4 regions of the Metabacillus sediminilitoris genome follow, and region 1 is predicted to be linked to each of the others. Evidence: riboswitches for the same ligand, from Rfam matches in the RefSeq annotation. Region 1 holds a riboswitch; each other region holds the start of a gene.
What was found. Region 1 has a riboswitch for cobalamin ahead of GMB29_RS13190 (cobyric acid synthase). Riboswitches for the same ligand answer to the same signal wherever they lie in the genome.
Positions count from the first base shown of each region.

Region 2: another riboswitch for cobalamin. It lies ahead of GMB29_RS03995 (ribonucleoside-diphosphate reductase subunit alpha); the one in region 1 lies ahead of GMB29_RS13190 (cobyric acid synthase).
Region 3: another riboswitch for cobalamin. It lies ahead of GMB29_RS07015 ((2Fe-2S) ferredoxin domain-containing protein); the one in region 1 lies ahead of GMB29_RS13190 (cobyric acid synthase).
Region 4: another riboswitch for cobalamin. It lies ahead of GMB29_RS23490 (DUF4430 domain-containing protein); the one in region 1 lies ahead of GMB29_RS13190 (cobyric acid synthase).

Region 1 covers NZ_CP046266.1:2,787,412-2,793,432, reverse strand. The annotation lists gene GMB29_RS13210 (adenosylcobinamide amidohydrolase) at 1-586, opposite strand, end outside; gene GMB29_RS13205 (FecCD family ABC transporter permease) at 590-1,654, opposite strand; gene GMB29_RS13200 (ABC transporter substrate-binding protein) at 1,617-2,609, opposite strand; cobalamin riboswitch at 2,755-2,951, opposite strand; gene cobT (nicotinate-nucleotide--dimethylbenzimidazole phosphoribosyltransferase) at 3,010-4,077, opposite strand; gene GMB29_RS13190 (cobyric acid synthase) at 4,078-4,809, opposite strand; cobalamin riboswitch at 4,919-5,109, opposite strand; gene GMB29_RS13185 (zinc ribbon domain-containing protein) at 5,352-5,504, shown strand; gene purF (amidophosphoribosyltransferase) at 5,968-6,021, shown strand, end outside.
Region 2 covers NZ_CP046266.1:765,199-771,219, reverse strand. The annotation lists gene nhaC (Na+/H+ antiporter NhaC) at 173-1,549, shown strand; gene GMB29_RS04000 (hypothetical protein) at 1,742-2,323, shown strand; cobalamin riboswitch at 2,488-2,663, shown strand; gene GMB29_RS03995 (ribonucleoside-diphosphate reductase subunit alpha) at 2,793-5,078, shown strand; gene GMB29_RS03990 (ribonucleotide-diphosphate reductase subunit beta) at 5,353-6,021, shown strand, end outside.
Region 3 covers NZ_CP046266.1:1,439,486-1,445,506, reverse strand. The annotation lists gene GMB29_RS07040 (cobalt-precorrin-5B (C(1))-methyltransferase) at 1-199, opposite strand, end outside; gene GMB29_RS07035 (precorrin-8X methylmutase) at 203-850, opposite strand; gene cobK (precorrin-6A reductase) at 840-1,646, opposite strand; gene GMB29_RS07025 (sirohydrochlorin chelatase) at 1,643-2,527, opposite strand; gene cobJ (precorrin-3B C(17)-methyltransferase) at 2,549-4,189, opposite strand; gene GMB29_RS07015 ((2Fe-2S) ferredoxin domain-containing protein) at 4,235-4,615, opposite strand; cobalamin riboswitch at 4,742-4,931, opposite strand; cobalamin riboswitch at 5,111-5,309, opposite strand; gene GMB29_RS07010 (GNAT family N-acetyltransferase) at 5,659-5,898, shown strand.
Region 4 covers NZ_CP046266.1:4,859,341-4,865,361, forward strand. The annotation lists gene GMB29_RS23475 (ABC transporter ATP-binding protein) at 1-34, opposite strand, end outside; gene GMB29_RS23480 (energy-coupling factor transporter transmembrane component T) at 7-894, opposite strand; gene GMB29_RS23485 (DUF4430 domain-containing protein) at 894-1,754, opposite strand; gene GMB29_RS23490 (DUF4430 domain-containing protein) at 1,930-3,843, opposite strand; cobalamin riboswitch at 3,979-4,164, opposite strand; gene rpmG (50S ribosomal protein L33) at 4,327-4,476, opposite strand; gene GMB29_RS23500 (GTP-binding protein) at 4,516-5,703, opposite strand.

The DNA of each region.
Region 1 (6,021 bases):
AAATAGCAACGATTGTTAATTGATACATCTTTTGATATTCTTTTAACTGCTGTAGCATCATGACGGTGTGTTTTATATCCAAATGATTAGTCGGTTCATCTAAAAATAGAATCTTCGGTTCTTGAGCAAGCGCCTTTGCTAATAAAACACGTTGTTTCTCCCCTCCACTTAACCATTTAAATGGCTTTTTACGAAAACGAAAAACATCTGTTTGTTTCATTACATTATCAACGACACGTCGATCTTGGTAGGAAATATGTTTCAAAAAGCCTTTTTGATGTGGATAACGCCCCAGCATGACAATTTCTTCAACACGAAAATCAAATTCAACTTTAGCTTCCTGTGATAAAACTGCCATATTCTTTGCTCTATCGATAGTTGAATAAGAATGAAGCGGCTTATCAAAAAGGGTAATTGTGCCACCTTGGTTTGGAAGAACACCCGTTATTAATTTTATTAGTGTAGTTTTTCCACTACCATTTGGACCAATAAGGGCATAAAAATTTCCCTTCTCAATGGTTAATGTCAGATCTTTTATAATTAACGTTTTCTGATAGCCTCCAAATAAGTTCTTTATTTCAATCATGGTCTATTCCCTCCCGATGCGTTCCTTAATCAATAATAACGCAAAGACTGGCGCACCGATTAACGCAGTGATCACACCAATTGGCAGTTCACTCGGTTCGATGACTGTTCTTGCAATTAAATCAGCAATAATCAAATATCCTCCTCCGATCAGCATTGATAAAGGGAGAACATGCCTATGATTAGGCCCGATTAATAAACGAATAAAATGTGGGATAACCAAGCCGACAAATCCAATTGATCCAGATACCGAAACCGCTGCACCTGTTAATAATGAAGCGCCTATAATAATGAAAATTTTCCCTTTCTGAACATTTACCCCCAAATGTTCAGCCGATTCTTCACCTAAGGCGAAAGCATTTAATTCCCTTGAACGCAGTAACAAAAAAAGTGTGCCAATAAAAAAGAAAGGAATAAGTAGTTTTACATGACTCCAGCCTCTCATCCCTACATTCCCCATTAACCAATATAAAATCTGGCCAATATCCTCACGTGAGCTTAATGCAATGATTAAAGAATTAACTGCACCAATGAAAGAGGTTACGATAATCCCTGCAAGAATAATCGTTTCAATTGAAAGTTTTCGATTTGATAAATGAGTCACTGCAAATACAATCATCATTGCAAAAAAACCACCAATAATTGCGATAAATGGTAATGTGTACGTTCCAAGAAATGGGATTGTTAAATTAAAATAAAGGACAATAACCGCACCTAATGAAGCACCTGAAGAGACACCAATTGTGAATGGATCTGCTAAAGGATTTCGTAATAACCCTTGGAAGGCTGACCCTGCAAGCGATAAAGCAGCACCTACAAAAAACGCTAATAACACTCGAGGTAAACGAATGTCCCAAATGATTTTCTCAGCAATCATTGGAATTTCATCATTAAATAGGCTTATACCAACTAGTTTTGTTGATAAAATATCAATGATCAGTGTAATGGGATAATGGACACTGCTAATAAATAAACCGAGGAGTGCTGTACAAATGACAAACACTCCGCTAAATACATACATCCAAACGATTTTATTTGCCAAAGATTTCCGGATAAATGAGCTTTGCAAGTGTTTCAACCCCATCAATTAATCTTGGACCTGGTCTCGTTACAGTATCATTATTTACATCAAATACCTGTTCGTTCTTTATTGCAGGCATTTCCCCCCAACCAGAGCGACTTAATACTTGGTCTGCAGGCTTTTCAATATAGTATCCATAAGTTGTAATGATAACATCAGGATTCAATGTCACAATTTCTTCTTCCGTCATTTTCACCCAGCCGGTTTGTTCACCAGCCGTATTGATTGCATTAATTGACTCTAACATTTCATGAAGGAACGTATTCTGCCCTGTTGTAAAAATATCAGGAGCAGGTGATACTTCAACCCATACTTTTTTCTTTTTCGTTACAGCTTTTGCTTTTTCTTGTATTTCAGCTAAGCGGTCCTTCATATCTTTCACAATGCGATCAGCCTCGTCTTTAGCTCCCGTTACTGTGCCAATTAAAGAAATTGAATTGTACACATTTTCAAATGATTCTGCACTCCCAATAACAATGACCTCAATACCAGCATCTTTAAATTGCTTTAATATATCTGGATTGTTCTCATGTTGAAAGTCTGTTACTAATGCAAGGTCAGGCTGAAGTGCCAAAATTTTCTCTACATTTAATTGTTGGTCTCCGATCTTTTCAATCTTTTCCGCTTCAGCAGGATAATTACTGTAATTATCAACACCAATAAGCTTATCACCTTGACCTAGTGCAAAGGTAATTTCAGTATTACTTGGGATCACGGATACAATTGTTTGCGGTTCTGACTCAATTGTAACTTCTTTCCCTGTACCATCTGTAACAGTAACAGGGAATGCCGATTCTTTTTTTTCATTATTCAACTCTGTAGATTCTTTCGCGGTTTCCGTCTTATCTGCTTTGTCTTCGACATTTCCACACCCGATTGTGAAAATCATCGTCAAGGCAAGCATAATGACAAAGAACAGCGATTTCCTTTTTAGTGATGTCATTCTCAACCACTCCTTAATTTTTTATGAATACAAAAAAACGCCTATTCACATGGAAAAGGCGATAAATGCAAAAAGAAAATAGTGGTTTCTATGTAAGTGATTAGAAGACACCAGCATTTTAAAGCCACCCTTTTCCTCGAAGGATACTTTTACGAAACAATAGGCAGGTCTCCTGGCTTACGTATCATCATAATAGCTAACCCTTCCCATATCATTTAATACAGTGGGTGTATGAAGCTACATTCAACGTTTACAGTGGCGGGACCGCGTTGGAATTTCACCAAACTTCCCTATTATCCTAAAAAATTACTACATTTAAGGACCTATTGTTGAATATTCGTTTTTTTGTAACATGGATTATTATAAAAGAAGATATATAACCTGTAAATGAATATTACTATTATTTGGACGATAACCTTTTATTTGCGATGTTTGCCGATTTAAATGTTTCCATTTCCTTCATCATATTTGTTGCTGCTTTAAGCAATGGATATGAAAGAGCAGCCCCTGTTCCTTCTCCTAATCTCAAGTCAAGATCTAAAAGAGGTGATTTATTAAGGAATGAAAGTGCACGTGAATGACCTTGTTCTTTAGACATATGGCCGGCAATAAGATAATCGTTAATTTTCTCATCTAAAAGAACGGCTAATAGAGCAGCAGACGTGCTAATAAAGCCATCTAAGATGACTGGAATTCTCCGTTCAGCAGCCTTTATCATGGCTCCAGTCATTCCAGCAATCTCAAGTCCGCCTACTTTTGATAAAATATCGATTGCATTTTTTTGTTTCGGTTTTCTATCCTTAATTGCATTCATAATGACTGTTACTTTCTTTTTTCTTTCCTCTTCAGATATGCCTGTACCTAAACCTACAACTTCCTCAACAGGGCTGTCTGTAATAACTGATACAATCGCACTCGCTGTTGCTGTGTTACCGATTCCCATTTCGCCAAGAATAATACAATTTGCTCCATCATTAATAATATGTTCTACCATTTCCATTCCAATGATGATCGCTTGATAAACCTCATCCTCTGTCATGGCATTTTCAAATGCATAATTGTTGGTTCCGTATTTAACCTTTTTCTGTAGCAGCTTTTCATGATTAATATCTACGGCAACCCCAATATCAACTATTTTTAGTAGAGCATTTATTTGTTTAGAAAAGACATTTATGGCTGCACCGCCATTTAAAAAGTTATGTACCATTTGAGCAGTTACTTCTTTTGGATAGGCAGATACACCCATGTCACTTATACCGTGGTCAGCAGCAAATACAACAATACCTGGACGGCTAACTTCCGGATAAAGTTGATTTGTTATTCCTGATAACTGAATAGCTAAGTCTTCTAATTTACCTAAACTTCCAATCGGCTTTGTTAAGCTATTAACATAGTCTCGTGCTTCCTGAAGTTTTTCTTGACTTGGCTTTTGGATCGAATGAAGCGAAGTTTGAATAATGTTATTCATTTATTGTCTCTCTTTTCCTTTAGGGTATTGTTCAATGATTTTATGTAGACGATCGATATCAATAGCATCTCTTACAGTGTTAGCTAAGCGGTGAAAATCACTTAATTGTTTATCAACATATGATTCTCGATTTAAACTAGTGGGTAAGCCCTTCTTTTTTCTAATTAAATCTAAAAATATCTTTCTAAATTCGTCGTTATGAAAAATTCCATGTAAATAGGTACCTATACACGTTTCTGATTTATTTTTATAGCCATCTGCCCCATTAGCTAATATGATTAAAGACTGTAAGCTTGAGCTTGCTATTGTTTGGCCCATATGAATTTCATATCCAGCTACATCAACCTTTTGTCCATTTATCGTTAATGTACCTTTTGTACGATTTGTTGCTTTTTCGTTCGTTAATATTGTCTTTAAAGGCAGTAAGTTTAAACCTTTTATCCAACCCTTTTTTGATTCCACTTGATATGGATCTTCAATTGTTTCACCAAGCATTTGATATCCACCGCAAATCCCAAATACACTTGACCCTTTTTGATGGGCTTTTTTTATTTCTTGATCAATCCCTTTCTCTCTTAAAAACAATAGATCTTCAATCGTATTTTTGCTGCCTGGTAAAATAATGATATCAGGCTGCTCCAGATTGATGCCCTTGTTTTCCCTTTTCCATTTCCGGTAAAAATCAGTGTAAATCCCTTTTGTCTTTCTTCCATTCAAATTCCTCCAATACATAAAAAGCGTCTTTCCTTAGCGGAAAGACGCGAGTTTAAAAGATTAAGAGCAAATAAATAATAAATAGTCAGGTACTCTTTTCTTTCAAATCACCTTTCCTCGAAGGATTCTTTGAACCAACAAATAGGCAGGTCTCCTGACTTACACATCTATGCTGCTACAACTCCCTTCCCATAATATAAACATTACAGTGGGTTCATGTTGTATCGCTCGTGATTACAGTGGCGGGACCGTATTGGATTTTCACCAACTTCCCTATTATTCTTAACAATGTTAAGAACCTATTTGTGAAATTATTCATTTTTGGTTTTAGGAGCTTTAGGTTTAACCTTTTAGAAACTCCTTTCTTAATATATACATACATTCTTCATCAAAGCAACAACATTCAGACTATTGTTTTCCTTGATTCGAAATGAATGATGTTTTTTATTACATGTGATAATATCTTAAATATTGAGAAGATCGAGTGATAAAATTATATAAAAATTGTCAAAGCTGTGGAATGCCATTTTCTAATGATAAACAAGGTGGTGGATTTGAACATGACGGACCATGATGGTACCTTTACAATGCCAAATCTTACAGTAGTAGAAATGAAAAATAGAGTCAAAGTAAAAATTGTTGAATTAGGTATACCGAAATTTATCGCATCATTGTTGACTAGAAACATTCATAAGCTTGAACGGTGGAAATAGAATTTTTTCTATCATTTCCTCTAAAAATATTAAGTACTGAACAACGAGATACCTAAATTCTTCAGCTTAATAAAATAACAAAGCCAAGCCCGTATTTTTCTACGATCTCGGCTCCATTTTATTTGTATTTATCATTTATTCTGACATTTCTACTAGAAGTTCATTTATGCAGACTTCACACACACCATAAATATCGTGTTTTTCTTCAACTATTTCTTCCATTCTTCCGCAAACTTCACAAATTTTCAAAACCATCTCATCACCTCATTTGAGCATATTGCTAAAGCCTTTCTTTTTCTATCCATTTTTGTTTTCATAATATCCCCTATCTTTCATTAATTATCCATAAACAATAAGTTTATACTCTTGTTTTACATTTTATTTTTATTGACGAGTGAATTATCAGCATAGAAATACTCCTTTCACAAAGAATACTAAGAGTGAACAATTGGGAGGGACGCGTATGTCTTCAGAAATGAAGGAAAAATGCGGGGTATTTGGAGTTTTTAATCACCCT
Region 2 (6,021 bases), 2.0 Mb from region 1:
TTTCAATAAAACAGATTATGCCAAATCCCTTTTACACAACCCTAAAATTCTAGTTATTCAGATACTCTTTCACGCGTTATCCATAATTAATATTGACATAAATTATTAGATTGATATAATACTTTTATGCAAAAAAGCATAAAAGCGTTGATGCTATAAAGGAGTATTTTATATGACAAAAACGAAGGGTCATTTTCTATTTAGAGAAACAATTTTCATCTTATTGCTTATTTTAGCCATCATTATTACTAGTTTATTTGTTTTTAAAATAGAACCACATTTTGCTCTTGTTAATTGTATTGTGATTATCACATTTCTCGGTTTATTAAAGCGCATTTCTTGGAAAGAGCTAGAAGAAGGAATGGTTAAAGGTATTCAAAGTGGTATACAGCCAATCATCGTTCTTGCCTTGATTGGAACTTTAATTGGTGCATGGATGAGTAGCGGAACCATTCCGACCGTTATGGTTTATGCGTTAACAATCATAAATCCAGCCTACCTTCTCATTACTTCTTTATTTTCCTGTATGCTTATATCAAGCCTTGTCGGAAGTTCCTTTACTACGGTAAGTACTGTCGGAGTGGCGCTAATGGGTGCAGGCATTGCAGTTGGCTTACCAGTAGAATGGGTTGCTGGTGCTGTCATTTCAGGTGCTTGTTTTGGTGATAAAATGTCTCCCATGTCAGATACAACAAATTTTGCATCAGGTGTCTCAAAGGTAGAAATTTTCACCCATATTCGCCATATGACAAAAACAACAATTCCTAGTATTGTGTTAACAATTGTGATCTTTTTTATACTTAGTCGAATCGCTTCTATTGATACAAAAGCACTTACAGAAATGGCAAATATGATAACGATCATAGAAGATCATATTCAAATAAGCAGTATTACTTTATTATCACCATTATTGGTGATCATACTCGCTATTCGACAAGTTCCCGTTATTCCATCATTAATCTTTGGTATCATTACAGCAGGTATCACATCAGTAGGTCTTCAAGGAATAAGCATCGGTGAATTTCTAACAACTTTACAATATGGAACATCCTTTCCAATTGAAAACGAACAAGTGGCAAACATGATGAACCGGGGTGGACTGCAATCAATGATGTGGTCGATTTCTCTCATATTGATCGCTTTTGCTTTTGGAGGTCTTCTAGATTCATTACAAATTATTCCTACTCTATTAAACGGAATGATTACCCGAGTAAAATCGAAAGGACAACTAATTCTTACAACTGCCTCCTCATCTTTTGCTGTAAATCTTTTAACTGGTGAACAATATTTATCAATCCTTATCCCTGGTCAATCTTTTAAGGGCTTGTATGACAAAATGAACATTGATCGAAAATATATGTCACGAACGCTTGAAGATGCGGGTACTTTAATTAATCCATTAATACCTTGGGGTGTCAGCGGTGCCTTTTTTGCCCAAACACTCGGAGTTCCTGTTCTCTCATACTTACCATTCGTATTCTTTTTATATTTATCACCACTTTTTTCGATTTTGTTTGGTTTTTTAAGTAATAAAAAAACTCAAGCATAATAAAAAGGCCATTTAATATGAAAGAAAAAGCAGTCTAAATCATCACTTGGTTTTAGAACTGCTTTTTTACATTCTATTTTAATGATTTCTCATTTGCGTTCCTCACCTTAGTAAAACCTATGAATAATCAATACTAGAAAAATCAGCCACTTCCATCCTTTTCATGTATAATTAGGATAAAAGGTGATTTGCATGCTTACTAGATTATTCGGTAACAAATATCATAATTTTTGGACATGGTTCATCAAACACTCGGACGAATTTTTTCATCTAGATGAAAATAATGTTGAACCCTTATTTAAGAGTCTTAGTAAACAGCTAGCAAAGATTAATCGAGATTTAACATTTGAATTTAGTGTTGAATTAATAGATGGAAAACGTGAATTTATCATAAGTGCTGATGGTATTTATTCAACCTTCCCAGATGTAATTAACCTTGTGGAAGCAGCTCCTAAGCTAGACCATTTTATCATTACTGCTTTTCGTCAAAGAGGGAAGGAATTCACGATTCAATATAATGAGGTTGAATTAGATCCAGCTGATATATTTTTTTCATATGAAGCTTACAGTGGTGATCAAATTGATATCGTTCTGTACATAAAGGGCTACACAGATAACCAAGATTTGGATGGAGCTGTATTTATCCTTCTGGATACCTTAATTGGCGAGTATGATGTTGCTACTAAAATTAGACATATTGATTTTCTACCTTTCGAAGAAAATCTTACGATTAAACCAATTCTAGAACTACCTGATATAGTTGATCATATCTAATTTGTTAGAAGTCTCCTAGAGACAGGGGGCTTCTTTTCATATGCCTATCGATATTTTTCGACAATTAAAAAGTATTGGTTGCTTAATTTGCAAGTCTGCTATATCATGTATATAGAATATAGTTACTACATATTGATAAATTCATACTTTTTAAAACTATATATTGTATTTAGCGAGTAAGAGGTGCCAATTTGGCTAAAAGGGAATCTGGTGTAATTCCAGAACTGTCCCCGCAACTGTAAGTGTGACGAACTGAGAAAACCACTGTACATCAAGTATGGGAAGGACTCATAGTAGGATGACCATAAGTCAGGAGACCTGCCTTAAACTTGCCAAAGTTTCAATTTCTTCGGGGACTGAGAAGATGGAACGATAGAAAGTCACCATGGGTTATTACTCTCCTATTCTTCTTATCTGTCGTTTTATCTCCTTTTCCCGAGAATCAAAACGAATAGTTGGAGGAATTATTATGAGTACAACTGCTACACCTATAATCATTGATGATAATCAAGAACAAGAAGCATTTGACACGAACAAACTTACATCATTTATTAAAAACATACATCAGCTTTTCCCTTCACTTCAAATAGACGATTATTTAATTCGAATCGAAAACACTATTCTCCAAAGGGATTCGTATACGTCTGAACAACTCACAAATTTACTGATATTAGAAGGTTTAGCAAATATTAATGAACATGAGCCTGAATGGACTTACTTTTGCGCTCAAATTTACTTATCAAAGCTTTATAAAGAAGCGGCTAAAAATCGAGGTTATGACAAAGAGCATAAATATGGAAGCTTCACACATCTTATTAAAACGCTTGTTTCAAAGGGTCTTTACCATTCAAAACTTCTAGAGCAGTATTCAAGAGAGGAAATTGATCAGATAGGCACCTTTATTCAACCGGAAAATGACCGACTGTTTACATATATTGGTCTTCGCACATTAGCAGATCGCTATTTAACACGCGATTTTTCAAAGAAAATCTATGAGCTTCCACAAGAACGGTTTTTAATCATTGCGATGACATTGATGGCTGGCGAGACGAAAGAACATCGACTAGAGCTTATCAAACAAGCTTACTGGGCAATGAGTAATCTTTATATGACAGTAGCAACCCCGACACTATCAAATGCTGGCAAGCCTATTGGACAATTATCCAGCTGTTTCATTGATACGATTGATGATAGTTTACAAGGAATTTTTGATAGTAATACGGATATTGCTAATTTATCTAAATCGGGCGGCGGGATAGGCGCGTACCTTGGAAAAATTCGCAGCCGCGGCAGTGATATTAAAGGTTTTAAAGGTGTTTCATCTGGCGTCATTCCATGGATGAAACAACTCAACAACACAGCAGTCAGCGTTGATCAACTAGGCCAGCGTAAAGGTGCGATTGCCGTATACTTAGATGTTTGGCACAAAGATATCTTCTCTTTCCTAGATGCCAAGCTAAACAATGGTGACGAACGGATGCGTACACATGACTTATTTACAGGTGTTTGCATACCAGATGTTTTTATGGAGCAGGTTGAAGCTCGTGGCGATTGGTATCTCTTTGATCCACATGAAGTCCGCAAAGTGATGGGATATAGCATCGAGGACTTCTACGATGAAGAAAAAGGAAATGGCAGCTTCCGTGAAAAGTACTGGGAGTGCGTTAACAATGAATCACTAACAAAAGAAAAAGTTCCAGCAATTGAAATGATGAAACGTATCATGATTAGCCAATTGGAAGCTGGTACACCATATATGTTTTATCGTGATGAAGTAAATAGACAAAATGCAAACTCACATCAAGGCATGATTTACTGCAGTAATCTCTGCACGGAAATTACGCAAAATCAGAGCCCGACTACTGTTGAAGAGCAATACACAGAGGATGGAAAAATTATTACAGTAAAAACACCAGGTGATTTTGTTGTCTGTAACCTCTCTTCTATTAACCTTGCAAAAGCAGTAATGGATGATGTATTAGAAAAACTCATTCCGATTCAAGTAAGAATGCTAGACAATGTTATTGATTTAAATACAATTCCTGTGCTTCAAGCAAAATTAACAAATGAGAAATACCGCGCAATCGGTCTTGGCACATTTGGCTGGAATCATTTATTAGCTCTCAAACAAATTAAATGGGAGCATGAAGAGGCCGTTCAATTTGCAGATAAACTATATGAAAAAATTGCCTTTCTCACCATTCAAGCAAGTATGGAGCTTTCGAAAGAAAAAGGTGCATATTCTGTTTTCAAAGGCTCTGATTGGGAAACTGGAACATACTTCGAAAAAAGAGGCTATTCCTCAGCTGAAAGCCAATTAGATTGGAATTCACTATCAGAGGCAGTTAAATCATACGGAATTCGCAACGGTTATTTAATGGCTGTCGCACCAAATGCATCAACATCGATCATTGCTGGAAGTACGGCCAGCATCGATCCGATTTTCCAAAAAGTATACTCTGAAGAAAAGAAAGATTACAAAATTCCAGTAACAGTACCTGACTTAAATCCAACAACTACTTGGTTTTATAAATCAGCTTATTTTATTGACCAGCACTGGAGCATCAAACAGAATGCAGCAAGACAACACCATATCGACCAGTCGATTTCCTTTAATTTATACGTACAAAACACAATCAAAGCAAAAGACTTATTAAACCTCCATCTATCAGCATGGAGAGAAGGTTTGAAAACAACCTACTATGTACGCTCAACATCTAGCACTATTGAAGAATGCGATTCTTGCGCTAGTTAACTAGAAAAGCGGAAGTGCCTGTTCAGCCCCGACAGGCATAAGGCGCGTATGAATAGAAGGTGTTCTTTGCCTTCAATTAATGCGTGACTTATGACCCCGAGGGGCTAGGCGCTGGAGCTAGACAATACCGAAAAGCGGAAGCGCCTGTTCAGCTACGACAAGCATAACAGGAATATATTAAAATCAAATTTCACATGAAGTTCCTAGGCACAAATTGACTAGGAGCTTTATCTATCTCTAGATAACCTAACCTTTTAAAAAGGAGCACATAAACATGCAGAACATAACCTTGAACAAACGTAAAATTATGGACGCTAATGCACCAAACCGCTCAACGGCAATCATCAATGGTGAAAGCTCCAATGTATTAAACTGGGATGATGTTGCTTACCCATGGGCATATCCACGCTATAAAAAAATGCTCGCTAATTTCTGGACTCCCTTTGAAATCAATATGGCACAAGATATAAAACAATACCCAGCCTTAACAAATGATGAAAAAGAAGCTTTTTTGAAAATAATCGGACTGCTTGCTCTACTTGATAGTATTCAAACTGATTATGCTGGAAAAGTTGCAGATTATATTACGGACTCAAGCATCAATGCACTAATGATCATTCTTGCCCAGCAGGAAGTTATTCACAATCATTCTTATTCATATGTTCTATCGAGCCTTGTTCCTAAACAAACTCAAGATGAAGTTTTTGAGTACTGGCGAAATGAACCTGTTTTAAAGAAACGAAATGACTTTGTAACTAGTGGCTACCAAGAGTTTGCGGAACAACCGACAGTTGAACATTTATTAAAATCAATTGTTTATGATGTCATATTAGAAGGACTCTTCTTTTATTCAGGTTTTGCCTTCTTCTACAACCTTGCACGTAATCAAAAAATGGTCGCGACAAGTACGATGATTAACTATATTAATCGTGATGAACAACTT
Region 3 (6,021 bases), 1.3 Mb from region 1:
CAAAATCGGACTCGATTACACAGCTTTCCATTTCAAACGTAGCAAACTTCCCTACCGGCAAATAAATCGTGCTTTCTGTTTGTTGTTCGCCAGTGATTAGTGCAAGCAAGGCCGCTTTTGTAGTGGCCGTTGCACATGCACCTGTTGTATAGCCTGAACGCATTTCTTTCTTATCTTTCTTTTTGGCTTTTCCGTCCATTGCTTATTCCTTATCTGCAAGAAGAGAAATTGCATTTAACGCTGCAACCGTGACCGTACTACCACCTTTTCTACCTACATTCGTAATAAATGGTACATCTAATTTTGCTAATTCTTCTTTTGATTCTGGTGCAGACACAAATCCAACTGGTAATCCAATAACTAAACTTGGCTTTGCTTCCCCTTCTTTAATTAATCGAATTAATTCAAGTAAAGCTGTTGGTGCATTCCCAATTGCAAAGATTCCACCGTCAAATTGCGTGATGGCTTTTCTCACTGATATAATAGCGCGAGTCGTATTTAAGCGTTTCGCTTCTTTCATGACATCTGGATCTGAAATGAAGACATGTACCCCACCGCCATGCTTTTCAATTCTTCCTTTACTTACCCCAGCTAAAATCATTTGAACATCCGCATATACTTGTTCTCCATTACGAATGGCATTAATTCCTGCTTGAATCGCTTTATTATGAAATTGCATACTATGACCTAAATCAAAATCAGCAGATGCATGGACAACACGTTGAACGACTTTGTATTGTTCATCTGTAAAGGAATGATCTCCAAATTCTGAATCAATCATATTAAAGCTAATCCCTTCAATTTCTTGTGGTTGAACGGTAAGTGGTTTAAATTCTGTTTTAAAATCCATCTTTTACTCCTCCTATTGCTTCAACATTTTCTTTCGTAAAAATCTTTTTCAAATGGCTGAGAACACTCGGAAAATCGGAAAAGGCATTTCCATATTGAATCTTTGGTCTTTGGATCATGATTGTTTCAATTCCTAGCTCTAAGGCAGCTTCTAATTTTTCATCAACAGAGCCAGCTTTCCCACTTTCCTTTGTGACCATAGTTGTTACGCCATATTGCTTGTATAAAGCAGAATTAAATTCCTTTGTAAAAGGGCCTTGAATGGCGACAATGTCTTTTTGTGGAAACCCAAGCTTTTCGCATTTTTCCATGTTGTCTTTCCTCGGTAGCATACGAGCAATCACACGTATATCTGGTTGATCCAACAACCTACGAGTAAATGTTTCTAATGTTTTACTTCCGGTTGTTAGCATGATGACACCCTTTTTTTCAGCCGCTAGCTCTGCAGCCTGATCATAGTTTTCAACCAATGTAATTTTAGGGTGGTGATAAGATTGTGACTCACGCTCATAGCGGATATAAGGAATTCCCGCTTCTTTTGCACCTAAAAGGGCATTTTTACTTGCCTCTTCAGCAAAAGGGTGACTAGCATCAACAACAGCTTTGAAGCCTTTTTCTTGAATCATGCTCACAAAATCCTGATGGGTTAGTCTTCCAACAAAAACATCTAAGCCGACCTTTTGCATTTCATTTCCTGCATTTTCTGTAACAACGGTTGTCAGAATACTGTATCCTGCTTCTTTTATGGTCATGGCCAATGCTCTAGCATCACTTGTACCAGCTAAAAAGAGAATCATAGTTTTTGAGCCTCATGTTCATGGTGATGATGATGGTGGTGACCATGGTCGTGATCATGATGATGGTGATGGTCAATATGCTCCATTGCTTCAATTCGATAGACACATGTATCACAGTTCATTTTCACTTCACCAAGCAACGCCTCTTGGATTCTATCGTTAATAATGGTTTTTAATCTTGAATGGAACCCGAAATATCCGGCAAGCTTGAATTCAATCCCTGGATGATCTTGCTCAAACTCATTGATCATGTTTTCAAGACGTTTGATTAAAATGCCAGTAAAAAGAAAATAAGGTAGAATGACAATCCTTTTAGCTCCTAGTTTGATACAGCGTTCGACGCCTTCTTTTATTAAAGGATCTGTTACACCCATAAAAGCAGGTTCTACAAATTTGTAGTTCAGCTTCTCCCATAATAAGCGAGTAATTTTATATAAATCACTATTTGCATCAGGATCACTACCACCCCGACCTAATAAAATGACAGCTGTATCTGGATCTTCTTCATTTATTTTCTCGCCGACCTCTTCTAAGCGACTTTTACAAATTTCAATTGTTTCCTCATGAATTCCGAATGGTCGGCCATAAGTAAACGAAACGTGAGGATATTTCTGCTTTGCTTCATCAATTGCTGCTGGAATATGGATTTTCGAATGACCCGCTGCAAGCAACATAAGCGGAATGACAAAAACACTTGTCGCACCCTTTTCTATACATGTTTGAATTCCTTGGTCAATAGTCGGTCTTTCAAACTCTAAAAAACAAGTTTCAACTAAAAGCTTTGAATCTAGCTGTGGCTTTAGTTCTTCAATTGTTTGTCTTACCTGTTCATTCCCTTCTGAATCTCTACTTCCGTGTCCTACTAGTAAAACAGCATTCATATACTTCTCCCCTATCCCTATTTAATCTCCACATGGAGCTGGTTCAATTTCAATCTTTGGCGTCATGTCTTTATATGTATAGCCCTGAATATTTCCTACGCGTTTAAAATATTTAAAAAATCTCTCATTTGGGTGGCCTTTTTCTTTGTATTCGTAGACAATATTTTCAATAACCTCGACAATTTTGTCTGGCTCAATTCCTTCCGCTACAGGCTGACCAGCGTGGGCTGTTCTTCCTACTGTTTTAGCACCTAAAAACAAATCGAATTTCCCTTTTCTAAAGATGATACCAATGTCTTCATTTACGGCGCCAAAACAAGCCATACCACAGCCGTTGAAGCCAATTTTTAACTCCTTAGGTAAATCAAGTCCGCCTAATTTTTGATGGAGCTCTTCCGCATGCGGGATCGAATCCTTCTTTTCCCCTTCACAGAAATCACATGCCTTTAGTTGAAAAACATCACCGATTGGTTCTACTAGAAAACCAACATCACCTAACTTTTCCGTGATAACATCTGGTTCACTAGTTGGGATTCTTAAAATGATTTGATGGTGTGGTGTATATTCCATTGAGCCCTCGCTACCAACAACTTCGGCAAGTGTCATCATTTGCTGTGGTGTAAACTTCTTATTGGCAATTCCAGGGCTAACAGCTAATTCAAAAATGGAGGTTACCGTGTTATTCACTGGTAGTTGTACATGTAGTTGGTTAGTGTTTGTTGACTTGTTTGTTACATGATCCAATTTCGAAAGAGCCTCTAAAGCAATTTGTAACGAGCTTTCTTTATTTTTTTTTGTCTTGTTTTTTGGGGTTAAGACCATATCATTAATGCCTTTATGAAGCGCCCATGGCTCATTTTCGTGTCTGAGACGTTCATGTGGCTTTAATCGTTGCTCAGTTGCACTTAACGTGTATTTTCTTTGATAGCCTCTAGGGGTGATCATTTTATTGTCATATAAAAAAGTTGCTGAATTCCCAATTACAACGGTTGTGAGCATCCCGATATCATGATCAAGCATATGTTCAAGATCTGTAATGACGATATGTTGTCGATCACGATAGGCGCTTTTGACAAGTCCAACTGGTGTAGATGGTGATCTATAGTTTAATAGGATTCTTTGTGCTTCTTGAATTTGTCTAGTCCGGCGGCCGCTTTTTGGGTTATAAAGTGTAACAACAAAATCTGCTTGTGCCGCTGCATCGATCCGCTTTTCGATTAAATCCCACGGAGTTAAATGATCACTTAGACTAATCGTGCAAGCATCATGCATGATAGGTGCTCCTAATAGGGAGGCGCAGGAATTAATCGCCGAAATTCCTGGAATAACCTCCACACTAACACCTGTGGCTTCCTTCCAGCCTTTTTCAATCAGTACTTCATAGACAAGTCCGGCCATTCCATACACTCCAGCATCACCGCTTGAAATAACCGCTACTGTTTTCCCTTCTTCTGCAAGACGGACCGCTGCTTGGGCACGGCTTACTTCCTCAGACATTCCAGTACTAATAATCTCTTGATCTGTTAATAAATCTTGAATGAGTTCAACATATGTTTTGTATCCAATAATACAATCGCTCTCTTGTATGGCATCTTGAGCCCTTTTTGTCATATGTTCAAAACTTCCAGGCCCAAATCCAATAACAAGTAACTTTCCTAACAATGAATATTCCTCCTTTAATAACGTATCAAGTTCTCGTATACGAAACTAAACCTTGCTTTTTTGTTTTTCTATTCCAACAATAGATTCTGAATATTCAGGAGCAGCAAACTGCTGTTGATCGTATGTATAAATCACACTGTCTTCTACGACTTTTCCACCAACAAGGTGATCTTGGACAATTTCTCTTGCTAAATCAGGTGAAGCAGCCTTGTACCACACGCCCTCTGGATAGACCACAACAACACAAGCATCTTTACATCTTCCATTACAACGGGTTCTTGTTGTATGGATTTTATGATCCATATCTAAGTTGGTAATTTCCTCCCTGATCGCCTGTGTGACTTCCTCGCCACCCTTTCTCATACAGCTGCTTCCATTACATATTAAGACATGGTGCTGTGTTTGAGTTAAGTTCCAAGTCGTCATCTAAACACTTCCAATCTATTAAATTTAGGAAAATAAAAAATGCACCCCTATTTAAGCAGAGGTGCATAAAAAATATCGCTAATAAAATAGCATTTTTTATTACACGTCTACCTATATGCCCGTAGGTATCAATATGAAAAAAAGGCAGGTCTCCTGACTAAGGCTCAATGCTTTTTTACGTCTTCCCAATTAGAATCAGTGACATTGTGTAAAAAAGCTCACCATAACAGTGGCGGGTACCGTGTCGGATTTTCACCGACTTCCCTATTAAGCACAACAACAGCTATTGTTATGCACCTTTCTCTCAAACTATTAAATTACTCATCTTAACCTATTACTGGATTTAACAAAATATGTCCACTTTAAAAAATAACAGCATAAGCAAAAAATCCGCTCAGGTTCAACTGAGCGGATGAAAAGGCAAATAACGAAAGCACTCCAAACTAGCAATAATTTGGCTGCGATCGTCTCACCTTCTCACCTCCCGAAGAAACTGAAACTTTATAAATTAAGACAGGTCTCCTGACTTGTGCTTCACCCTACTTTAAGTCCTTCCCATATACGCACCTTTTGTTAAAAGCACCATATACAGTGGTCAACTTATTTCGTCCACACTTACAGTTGCGGGGACAGTTCTGGAATTTTACCAGATTCCCTATTAAGCCTATTAGGCATCTTAATTTACTGCTTTTATATTGAATTTTTTGAAAAGTATCTTTTAAATCAACAACTTTTATCATATAGGGACTTTAGATATTTTTCAATGTATAATTAGTAAATAGGTAAAAAACTTGTAGATCTTAAACAAGATAAAGTTATTATTCTAGTATATTTTCATCGCCACAGCTTAGTTAAGTTTTGAAAAATTTGACCATAATGAAACAGAAAGGGTGTGTTTATATGGTAAATAAAATACAGGAAAAAATTTATTGTGGATTATAAAATGATGATCGATGACCTATCATTCTGGGAGCTCAACTCAAATATTTAAGCTTTGAATACGGCGTTTCTGAAGTAACAATTATGAGCTTGATTATTTTGAGATTAGATTGCTCGCTGTTACTCCAGAAGCTCGCGGAAAAGGAGTTGCGCAAGCATTGGTTCATGAATGTATAAAACGAACGAAGGAAAAAAGGTTTGATGCGATTGTACTCCATACTGCAGACTTTATGAAAAGCGCCATGAAATTATATGAACGAATTGGTTTTGAACGACACCCGCAACACGATTTTGAACCAGCGAATGATGGTGTGGTTGTAAAGGCATTTCGACTTTCGATTTAATCCAAATCGAACGATCAAGATTAAAAGAAAAATAGAAACGGGACATTATGCGTGCCTCGATTTTTGATTAAAGTTTTATTTATATAGCTTTCAAAAATATTTACTATAAAAATCTCGTCTCTA
Region 4 (6,021 bases), 2.1 Mb from region 1:
CAAAGCTTATCTGCCTTGCTTCCAAAAATGCCATCGTAACTCCTCCCTTCCTTCAATCATTACTGGTGCACCTATAAAGAAGGTATAAATCATCAAATAAAACCATTCTCTACCTTGAATCGCCATTGTTTCTAAAATAGGGTAGATACTTAATACACCATCACCTAACCACCAGCCAACTATTCCAATGGCTCCAATAATGATCATAAAAAAACTCGCCAGCCAATCTTTCATCTGCCATTTATATGGCGTATATTTACTGCGTTTCTTTAGCCCATACCCTCTTGCAGCCATTGAATCAGCTGTTTGAATGGCTTCTTCAAGTGACCATGTTAACAAGATTTGGACGAAATTAATGCCATTTTTAACACGATCCTTTACTTTCCCTTCTATTACAGAAAGTCCTTTTCCTTTTTGGACGGTTTCTATTTCTCTTAATCTTCTTCTTAACAATGGAACAAATCTCATGGAAAGCATTACAAGTAATGCCCATTGTGGCAGCCATCTTGAAAATAAATATAAAAATTTATCAGCAGTGATGACAAGATTATAAGAAGTAAATAAAACCATAATCGTAAAAATAGATAATGCTGAAATCATCCCGCCATAAATTGCTTCGAGCATAATCGGGTTGTTGTAAAAATAAAACAATATATGTGTACCGCGATGATTTACGAATGGATTAACGATGAGAAAAAAGCAGGATAGGATGAGTAACATGAGCAACCAGCTTCTTAAGGTTTTTCCTCTATCTAATTGAAAATTAAATAGAATAAGAAAAAGTCCCCCAACAAGCAAAAACACCGGATGCTTATAAAGCATAACCAGTGCTGTTGCTCCTACGTAATATAAAAAGCTGACAAAAGGATGGTACGAATGAATGCCTCTTGTCATTATTTGCTATCCTCTTTGTAATTTGTCGTGTAGATCCATTGTATCGTATCGCCATTTTTCACTTCAATCACATCTGAACTTCTACCTATAGTTATACCATTTCTCTTTGCTGTCCAGCCGCTTAAAGGCCCGCGGTCAAATTCAAATAGATTCGCAATTCCTTCCACATAAGCAGTGGATCCATTTCCCGTTACACTAATCGGTATTCCTTTTTGCTTTAAAATCGATTGCGTAACATCTAAAACAGTATTTCCAGCTGTAATTTCTACCTTTGTTGACGAGAGGATCGTTCCTTTTTCAGAATCACCTATAACTGCAATGGTAACCGTTTCTTTTATTTCTTTTTTCTTTGGTGGCTGGGTTTGTGGCTCCTTCGGTTTTTCTGCTTCTTTTTCTACAGGTTTCTGTGCTGGTATAGATTTCGTTACCGTGCTGGATTGTGATTTTGAAGTAGTAGTTGTTTGATTCGTTTCTTTTTCTACAGGTTTTGCCGCTGATTGAGTAGTTGTATGATTTGCAGGCTTATTTTCGATTGTACGATTAGTCGATGGTGCATCCGTTTTTTCTTCATTTTCTGTCTTTTCACTTGTATCATTGGTATTTTTTTCGCTGCTTGTCGAATTTACTGTTGTAGACTGAACCGTACTTGCTGCATCTTTTGATTGCGCTTTCTCATTTTCTTGCTCTTCAGACGTATTCTTTTTTTCTTGCTCAGTTTGTTTGTCAGCTGTGGCTTGATCTGTTGTTGTCTCTTCTTTTTTTGCTGTCTCTGCAGCTGGTACGACTTCATCTTTTTCACATGCGGTTAAGAACAATAATGACGCGATAAAAGCGATGAGCATGATGTTAAACTTCTTCATCTTATACCTCCTATCCTACTAATATCCTTCTTTTATTTGGATTCTCATAACATATGCTATATCAAGAAAACGAGGGTGACTTTAACATAAAGAATAAGCATCCCTCCAACATGAACAATCGTATTGATTGGTTGAAAGAAATGAAATTCTTTTTTGTCCGTCATCCTCATTTCGTTTATGCTTTATTCATGTTTCGTCGCTTTTGATAAACAAAGACAACTAAACCGATTATTACTAGAATGCCGCCTGCTGCTAATAAATTAAAATGTGATGTTGCTGTATTTGGCAAGCGGTGTGTTTCAGTTGTTGTCGATTGCTGTTCTTTGTTGGTTTCAGTATTTATTTTGTTATCACTGTTTGTATTGTTAACTGAATCTGCTTGTTCTTCCTCTTGTGTTGTGTTGTTATCCGTATCAACTTTCACTTCATCTGATTTATCATCTTCTGCCGGAGTTACAGGTGGTGCTGGTGTAGAGCCATTGTCAACAAGCGGAAGTGAGTATAAAGAACCTTCACCGTTCAAAAACAATTGATAGGCAACAATACCACGATATGCTTGGTCAGTTGAAAATACATCACTCGTGTCTCCCCCTTGCCAATCAAATCCACCATCAACATTTTGGAAAGTTAACAGATAATCGATTAAACTGCCTTCATCATTTGTAAATGCTTCACTATTCGCATCAATTGCTAAAGCTGAAAGTCCAATGATGATTTGCGCTGCCGTAGAACTATTATCTATTTTATTTGTTTGAAACTGATTAGATAAGTAGCTTGTAGCTAAATCGATGGCTGCCTTCACGTCACTTTCAGTTTTGTAAGGAGCAAGAGCAGTTATTACCATCGCTGTTGTATCACTATCACTTGTTGAATCACCACTCCATGACCAGCCACCATCTTCGTTTTGATTCTCCATTAAATAACCAACTAGTTCTTCACGGGACCAATTTGCATTTTCAGGTATGTCGAATTCAGCACTATCTAAGGCAATCAAAGCATTTGCTACACCATTTAATCCTTGCTTTGTGACATTTCCGTTATAAATTTTTTCAACTAGATTATAGCCTTCAATATTTGTTGGATTCCCACCAGCCGCTAAAACACCTAATGTTAATCGCTCATAATCTGTAATTTTTGAGAAACTTCCATCTTTGTCTTTAATTTGCTTTTTAAGGTTTTCAAAGTAGTTTGCTGGCAAGGTTTTCCCTGCTTGTTTAATAGCAATTGCCTGCCAATCACCAAATTCGTTTTGTAGCACATATTCTGTAGCATTAATAATCGAATTTGTTAATGTTGCTTCATCAAATGGCTTAGCCGATGAAAGGTCTTCAGGTTGTTCCACTTCTTCTTCTTTCGGTTCTTCTTCAGGTGTTTCCCAAGATTCATATTGTAAAGAGATTTCATCACCATTCTGAAGTTGATAATCAGAGACACCTTTTTGTGCTTGCTCACCGTTTATGTAGAAAGCCCAATAATAAGTTCCTTCTGCTTTTAAACCATCGATACTATCGATCATTGCACCAAAATCATAGGTGGTGTAAGTCATTTTTTCAGGACCTAAAACTACTTTTAATAAATCAAATGCTGTTGGCTGATCAATAAAAGAGATCGTTGAAGGATTTAGGATCATGTCATTTTCTTCATTACCGATAACCTTTAGTGAAACACTTGAGTCTGTTAGATTTGTCCAATCAACATAACGAAAACTTATTTTATCTCCATTTTGAACCTTATAGTTGTCAGCACCAACTTGTGCCGATACACCATTAATGTAAAATGCCCAGTAGAACGTTTCGTCTTCTGCCGGCGTTAAACCATTAATTCCTGTAATCATTTTCCCTGATGGATAATCAACATACTCGACATTTTCCGCTCCAACCGAGTTAACGAGAACGTCAAATGCTGTTGTATCTTCCTCATAGATATAACTCGTCTCTTCAAGAATATTTTCGCCATTGCCTACAATCGTAATTGTACCTTCTTGTGTGACCTCCTCAGCAGCAAAGGTAACAGGCTGAAAAGTCCCTACTGATAAAGTACATATGATTATAACAGCAAAAAATAAATTTCTTACTTTCTTTAAAATCACTCTTCCTTCTCTCCCATCTAATATGTAAACTTAACCATAAAAAAAACCCCTTATGAGGAGTTAGATCAGATCATTAAGAAGTAGACGTCAAGAATATGTCGAATCCCTCTTAACACCCTCCTATCCTCGTAGTACAAGGTGTAATAAAAACAGGCAGGTCTCCTGACTCATGATCAACGCTTCTTTACAACCTTCCCATTACAGTGGTTACAATGTAAAAAGCTCTCATTTACAGTGGCGGGACCGCGCCGGATTTTCACCGGTCCTCCCTTTTCATGATAGCTTTATATAAGTCTATCAACCTATTTTTACCGTATTTATGCTGATTTAATAATAGTCTAGTATAAAATAAGTGTCAACAACAGGTCATAAGTTGAGTAGCAGAGACATCAGCAACAAACCTCAGACAAGGTTATATCTAACAATAAAAAGCATTACTTGGCTTCTTGTTGTTTAGCCAAATAATGCTTTCTGGTTTTTCGATTACTTTGTTTCACGATGTAATGTACGCTTTTTCAAACGTGGACAATACTTCATCAATTCGATTCTCTCTGGATTATTTCGTTTATTCTTAGTAGTTATATAATTTCGATCCCCTGTTTCTGTACATGCTAATGTTATCGTTACTCTCATTTTTTTATTCCTCCTATAATAATATAGATGTTTCTCAATTTAAACTGCTGCTGTAAAGGCTGGTAGTGGATCAACAAAGGTTGACCAATCTTGATTCATCTCATCATTTGTTAATAGACATTGATCAAGGGAATCCACTATTTCTTGATGATTCATCTCAATCCCAATCATTACGAGTTCTGTTATCCGGTCTCCATGCAGCTCATCCCATTTCCTTAATAAATCAGGCTCTTCCTTTAGAATCTCTTGCTGTTCTTTCTTCGAATATGTTGCAATCCATTCACCTGCTCCTTGAATCATAATCGAAGGACCAGCTTGCGATAGCAGACCAACCATATTATTTCGTGAAGCTAACCAAAAGAACCCCTTTGCACGCACAACATCTACCGGCCAATTCTCAAGCCACTCCATCAATCTTTGCGGATGGAACGGACGTCTGCGTTTGAAAACAAATGATGTAATACCATACTCTTCTGTTTCAGGAATATGTTCAGTCATAAGCTCCTTGATCCATCCTGCTGCCTGACTTGCTTTTTCAAAATCAAACAAATGTGTATCCAATATGTCAGATAGATTCACCTTAGAATAGATACTTTCTATCACTTTCGCTTCAGGATTTAATTTCTGAATAACAGCATTTAATTCCTCAATATCTTCCCGATCAACTAAATCTGCTTTATTTAAGACAATGATATTGGCAAATTCAATCTGATCAATTAATAAGTCAACAACCTCTCTCGTATCCGTTTCATCAGTTGCCTGCTTACGATCCAAAAGTGTTTCACCAGAAGAAAAATCATGCCAAAAGCGATTGGCATCAACTACCGTTACCATTGCATCTAATTCACAAAGCTCTGACAGATTAATTCCTAGCTCATCGTCAACATATGTAAAGGTTTGGGCAACAGGAACGGGCTCTGAAATACCAGTTGATTCGATGACTAGATAGTCAATATCCCCTTGCTTAACTAGTTTTTCAACTTCAAAAATTAAATCCTCTCGTAATGTGCAGCAAATACAGCCATTTTGCAGTTCAACCAGCTTTTCCTCTGTCCGTGAAAATCCGCCTTGCTTGATGAGTGTGGCATCGATATTCACCTCACTCATATCATTCACAATGACAGCGACCCGTTTATTTTCTTTGTTCGCTAAAATATGATTTAATAACGTTGTTTTTCCTGATCCTAAATATCCGCTTAATACTGTTACTGGGACTTTTTTATTCATTCAATCTTCTCCCTCTTACAAAACGATACCATTACGATTTATAAGTGATACGAATTAGTAACACCTTAACATCTAAACAACTGCTCTCATTGTCATCAAATGGTTTATTTCTTAATTCGTAATTATTACGTTTTATATCGTATAATATTTCGTCTGAAAAAGCAACTCTATAAAGATAATTAAATATTTATTCGTCTATCAGTTTCTCTCTCATTCCTTTTACCTTCTAATTATTCCATCTACAGTGAAAAAAATCGGGAGAGATAATAGATTTTATGTTTCAATTTAAAAAACTTTGGGAATTAAAAAGGTATAGAT